One region of the Bacillus sp. NEAU-Y102 genome, then DNA from elsewhere that is predicted to be linked to it. Evidence: a T-box and tRNA genes for the amino acid it is inferred to sense, from the RefSeq annotation. Region 1 holds a T-box; the other holds one or more tRNA genes.
The links. A T-box is a leader RNA that pairs with one kind of tRNA and senses whether it is charged. The one in region 1 lies ahead of metG (methionine--tRNA ligase), so its partner is inferred to be a tRNA-Met.
Positions count from the first base shown of each region.

Region 1 (3,267 bases):
TTCCTAATAAGATATATGAAAGAAAAGAAATTTTACGATTTACTTCTCATTCCCGTTTGTATATATGCAGGAGCAGTGAAAACTCCTTTCGTAGAGTACTTAAACTTTAATACTACATTTAAAATAACGTATGATATTGCAGCTATTATTCTTGTAATCCTTGCTGTACTTTTCTTTTTGAAAGATAAGAAAGAGAATCATACTGCATAACAAAAGACCTTTCATTTACTTGAAAGGTCTTTTTCTCTATCTCATTTTGCCGCTACATACAGCTTCTCTATCTCATGCTCAATTTGTTTTACATCGATTCGCTCAAATAATGGCTGCACGCTATCAATTCTATTCGGCAACGTATTTTGCGGTTCCCAATTTCGGTTCACAATCGACAATGTGCTTCGAACTCTTTCACTTGAAAATGGTAAAAATGGTTCAAGGAGATTTGCAAAATTAGCAATAAGATAAATACAATTATAAATCATTTCTTCACATGAAACTGGATTATCTTCTCTTTCTTTCCAAGGCTGCCTCTCATCAAAGTATTTATTTGCAAAACGTACGGCATCGAATATTGTTTCTAGCGCCACCTTAAATGTAGTTTGCTCAATCGCCTCTCCTACATTTTTATATAATCCTTCTACTTTATCCTTCAGTTCTACATTGATAGTTCCCTGCGGCACAATGCCATCATAATATTTTTCAATAAACTTTAATGTCCGGTTCACGAAGTTCCCGTATGCACCTAACAGTTCACTATTATGACTGTAAATAAATTCACGCCATGAAAAATCAGTATCACGATTTTCTGGTGCATTTACTGTTAAAAAGTAACGAATAGAATCTGGATTGTAACGTTCTAATATGTCAGGCACCCATACTGCCCAGTTTTTACTCGTAGATAACTTTCTTTTTTCAACTGTTAAATACTCATTCGAAACGATATGACGCGGGATTGCTTCCTCTCCTATTCCAAGTAAAACCGCTGGCCAAATGATGGAGTGAAATGGAATATTATCCTTGCCGTGTACATAATATGTTTGCGCATCGCTATTCCAAAACTCATGATCATCTTTTCCTGTTTCTTCAGCCCAATATTTACTCGCTGAATAATATCCTGCCACTGCTTCTATCCATACGTAAATTTTCTTATCTTCATACCCTTTCACTGGAATTGGTACCCCGATTGGTAAATCTCTTGATACAGCCCTATCTTGTAACCCTTCCTTTACATATCTTTCCGTTAATTGAATTGCATTATCACGCCATGTTCCTTTTTCTTTTGCGATTTCTACAACTTTTTTAATTTGCTGCTGAAATGTATGCAATGCAAAATAAAAATGCTCTGTTTCCTCTACAGATGGTGTACTACCACATAACTTGCATGTCTTTTCTAACAAATCGAGTGGATCTAAAATAGCTGAACACGCATCGCATTGATCGCCTCTTGCTGCTTCATGGCAATGTGGACATATTCCTTCTACATAACGATCCGGTAAAAACTGCGTACACGTTTTACAGTACGCTTGTTCCACTGTTTTTTTATAAATATAGCCTTCTTCCAATAAACGTAAAAAAACTTTTTGAACAGTTTCATGATGATGCTCGCTATCGGTACGTGTATAGCAATCATACGTAAAACCGAGATCACGAAAACATCGCTGGAATTCTTCATGGTACTTATTAGCAATTTCTTTTGCTGTCACACCTTCTTGTTTTGCTCTAATTGCAATCGGTGTTCCATTACAATCACTGCCCGAAACATACAACACATTCTCACCTTTTGCCCGGTAATAACGTGCTAAAATATCTCCAGGTAACAAACTCGCAATATGACCAAGATGTAACGAGCCATTTGCATACGGCCAAGCGCCTCCAATAAAAATACTCATCTTACATTCCTCCTTTTAAATATAAAAAAGCCCCGCCCTTATCTTAAAAAAGATAAGGGCGGGGCTGTATAAACAGTCGCGGTACCACCTTATTTCGCCAATTACTCACATAATTAGCCTTAACAAGTACGGAGCTATATGCTCTTATACTGTGGTTTTGATAACGAGTACCAACTCTCGTCGCCGCCTACTATTATCATTTGATAAGTTCAGGACGAAGCTCAAAGGCCATTGTTCAAATGAATATTCTTGCTTCTTCTCAGCTACCGAAGCTCTCTGGAAAGAATGTGTTCATCCTACTTTTCCTTTTCAACGCTTTTACGTATAAAAAGTATTGTACGACTTAATCACAGAAAAATCAAACTTTTATTCAGAAAGAAAAGGAAATCCCATCCCCCTGCCGAATAACTATACGTTCACAAAAGGAGTGATAACATTGAACCAAAAACAACTAAGCACTATTAATGAAAAAAGCTGGAATACAGCTGCTTATGAAGCTTGGACGAATCGCCATGGGGCACCGGAGGATTATGCGAAAAAAATCATGGAAGACCCTATGCGCGAGGTAGATCACTATTTACCTTACATACAATCTCCGAAAGGAAAACGTATTATTAATTTACTAGGATCAAAAGGGAATAAGGCCGTTGCTCTCGCCCTTTTAGGCTCTGACGTAACAGTTGTTGATATTTCAGCAAGTAATGCAAAATATGCAAATGAACTTGCTGATGCCGCAGGCGTTTCTATTCATTACATCGTTTCTGATGTACTAGATGTAAATCTCTCCAAATCATTTGATATCGTATTACTGGAGCTTGGTGTACTTCATTACTTTCTAGATTTAAAACCACTTTTCACCAAAATCTCTCAACTACTAAAGCCAGATGGAATACTTATCCTCCGCGATTACCATCCAATATACACAAAGCTATTAGGAGTAGACCACCCATCGTTTCGGGCCAATGGAAATTATTTCGATGAAGAATTGATTGAAGATGATGTTGCTTATAGCATTCTTCTTACAGAAGCGCAGAAAGAATCGTTACCGAAAACAACCATCCGTCGCTGGACATTAGGAGAAATTATTACAACACTCGCCGAAGAACATTTTAAGATTGAAAAACTAATTGAAGAACAGGGACCTCATCAAAAGTGGGTCTTCCCTTCTACTGCCCCAGAAGGAATTGAAGAACAAATACCCGGTCTATATACAATAATTGCGCGAGCATGCAAAAAAGGATCCCTTCACGGATAGGATCCTTTTTGCATGCTCGCGCATATAAGTTGAGGTTGGAGATTACCATAATTCTGTAGAATAGGACACAAGATATTTCAACATTTCGTCTCTGACTTACGTCGTCAAAAAGGGGTATGACCAACA
Region 1 is NZ_JBTWFK010000012.1:49,635-52,901, reverse strand. It holds gene ACYFX0_RS25025 (hypothetical protein) at 1-210, shown strand, start outside; gene metG (methionine--tRNA ligase) at 252-1,886, opposite strand; T-box leader at 1,938-2,208, opposite strand; gene ACYFX0_RS25015 (class I SAM-dependent methyltransferase) at 2,323-3,141, shown strand.

Region 2 (3,267 bases), on a different contig from region 1:
CCCGTATCAAGAGAATACGTCTTCGCCGAACCGAATGATATTAAACTGTGGCCATTCGGATAAGAAGACTTTTCTTCATGTTTAACGACAATATTTTCTTTAAGGATATCCGAAAGCATCGGTGCAACTAACTTTTCACATTCACCATGTTCATTAGATGCAACGGGAATCAACATTTCAATATCAATACTTCCTCTATCTAAACAATAAATATCAACATGCTCTACTTCGACACCAAAATCACGGAACGCTTGCATAATCTGTTCTTCCTGCACCTGATGATTTTCACGCTCTCGTTGTATCTCCTTAGCAAAATCCTCCATAACCTTTGATACACCTAATAGTTGCTCCGCAACTATTCTACGATTTTCCTTCATTTGTTTTCGTAATTTTTGTCCCTCATAGAAATGATCTAATTCACCCGCTACTAAATCCGTCACTTTTTTCCCTCTCACACAATGCTTGTCCCACTCACGAACTAATTTACGATTATGTTGCAGGGTTCCTTCTTCCGTTTCACTCATTATTTGTTTCATATAATCGTACGTTTTATCGAAATTCACTACCCAGCATTGATCCTTTTTAAAGCATGTTTGACATGTTTTCGCAGTAATTGTACTCAAAAACAAATCTGCTTCTGTCTCTTTATCTTCTTCCTCTACATACCCATATACAGAAAAGCTATTAGATAAAGCAGCAAATACATTTGCAAATTGGTTGATTTTGTTCGCTGTAACATCGCGCATCCTTCTTAAATATTGTTGTTGATCTTGCGAATGCTCTTGTGTACCTGGCATAAATTTAGCAATACGATCTAAAACAAGCTTTGGCGTTAATAAGAAGATAGCAATCGCTACGCCTGACTCAATTAAAGTCGTTACAATATTTGTCTGTTTGTCTACATATAATGTAATTAAGCTTGTCCCAATTAATAAACCTAAACTAACACCTAAACGCTTCCCTTCTTTTAACAACCCACCAAGCAATCCAGAAAAAGCAAGAAGGCTAAGCTGGGACAAGCTAGATACATTTGCTAAACTTAATATCAAACCTGTTACGACCCCCACTGTAGATCCTGTAGCAGCACCCGCAATAAATGCAAATACTAGTACTAAATACCGTGTAAAAATATGTTGAATAGAAGCATCATATACAAACCAATCTGTTGTACCCGTTAAAACAGATGCTAGTAATATAATCAAACAAACAATTTCTTCCGTCTCTAACGCCTGTTGTTTTCCTTTCCTTTCTACTAAAAGCGGAACACTTTGTAAAAATATCATAGTTAATACAAAACTAAGCCCAGCCTCAATGGTACTAACGAGTAAATCGTACATGGTGACAGTTTGTTGTGCAAAATATACAACAACTAAGTGTGCGGTTAATGCGGAGATAAATACTTGAAATGGAACAAGTCCAACGGTTTTACGTGTGAATCTACTAAAGAAGATATTATAAATGAAGAAAGTAAAGATAGATGCAAAAGTAAAAAACAAATTATCTATCGAGACTGAAAGAGCTCCTCCCATTAGAGCTAAAAATGCTAGCGGCATCTTATCCCGCTTCATAACATAAACAGCAGCAAAAAATGGTAGTGCAAACGGTAAGATATTTGTTAATATATATGCTCTTCCCAAAAGAAAACCAATAACAACAATAATAAATCCCCATCTAAAGAAAACTTGTTCAAATTTCATTCGCAACTTACTCGTCCACTTTATTCCTCCAAGCTGACTCTCATTCATTGCCAATGCACTTGTATTCATAGTATTCCTTCCTGCTTTAGGCATACTTTTAACACCACCTGCATAGTTTAATTACTGTCATTATAAAAGATGATTGTTGGGATTTTTGTCAAAACAACAGTTTTCACTTTTATAATCGTTCGACTTTTTATTCGAAATAACTCTACAGATATACACGGTATGTAAGTTATTTCAATTTTTTAATTAAATATTCAGAAAATATAGGGTGATTTTGTAGAAGTATTGTATATCTTAATCCATTTAACAAAAAAAGATCATGCAAATTTGCATGATCTTTTTAGATGACCCGTACGGGATTCGAACCCGTGTTACCGCCGTGAAAGGGCGGTGTCTTAACCACTTGACCAACGGGCCGTTAAATTAAATATAGCGGCGGAGGGGATCGAACCCCCGACCTCACGGGTATGAACCGTACGCTCTAGCCAGCTGAGCTACACCGCCATGTCGTCGTATTTAACGGACAATTAGTATCTTACATCAGATATTATTTAAAGTCAACATATCTTGAAAACTTTTTTAAAATATATTTTCACATATAAAAAAGTACCCTGAGCCATCACTCTGGGTACCTCTCTATATGTTAAAAACTAAACGGTCTTATTATCCGCGACGTGCGCCACGGCCACCACGTTTAGACTCTGTGTTACGCTTTAAAGAAGTTAAACGATCTTCGCTATCCTTTAAGAAGCGTGCCATCTTTTGCTCAAATGTTTCTTTTGGAGCTCGGTCGTTACCGCCACCGCGATTATCTCTGTTGAAAGAGCGATTATTACGTTGTGGACGTCCAGAACGTTGTTGATCACCACCGCGTTGGTATTCACCGCGTGGACGATCTCCTTCTGTTTTTTCACGTTCTTTCGCTTTTTTGATAGATAAACCAATCTTTCCATCTTTTTCAACATTAATAACTTTTACTTCTACTTGGTCGCCCACTTTTAAGTGATCGTTAATATCTTTTACATAGTTATCAGCAACTTCACTAATATGAACAAGACCAGTTAAGCCTTCTGGCAGCTCCACAAAAGCCCCAAAATTTGTAATACCTGTTACTTTACCCTGTAACTTGCTGCCTACCTCGATTGACATAAAAAAAATGCTCCTCCTTAGTGGTTAAAAAGTCAAATTTTACTTTATTATATATAATCCTAAAATATAGTGTCAATAAGACATACTCTACTTCGAAACAGGAAAAATTATCTCCCCTTTACCAGAGAAGAAATAATCCCTTCTAGCAATCTTTAATACGTACTCTTCATCATTTAACTTTTGAACTTCGTCTTTTAGACTTTTTTCTTTATTCGTTAATGAATCCAGTTCTTTTTTCATGTCCTTAACTTTTGCTTCTTTTGCTTTAATGGAACTGTTTTGTTGATAAAACGTTACACTAATACTCGCAATAATTGTAAAAGTAAAGACAAGAAAAACCGCTAAACGGCGATAAAGTCGCTTCCTGTTCTCATCCGTTTGTATTATATGCTCTTTAACAGGATTTGGACTCTGT
Region 2 is NZ_JBTWFK010000020.1:17,378-20,644, forward strand. It holds gene spoIIE (stage II sporulation protein E) at 1-1,790, opposite strand, end outside; tRNA gene ACYFX0_RS29850 (tRNA-Glu) at 2,049-2,120, opposite strand; tRNA gene ACYFX0_RS29855 (tRNA-Met) at 2,134-2,207, opposite strand; gene ACYFX0_RS29860 (S1 domain-containing RNA-binding protein) at 2,367-2,852, opposite strand; gene divIC (cell division protein DivIC) at 2,940-3,267, opposite strand, start outside.
Region 2: it encodes a tRNA-Met, which carries the amino acid that the T-box ahead of metG (methionine--tRNA ligase) is inferred to sense. The anticodon was not compared.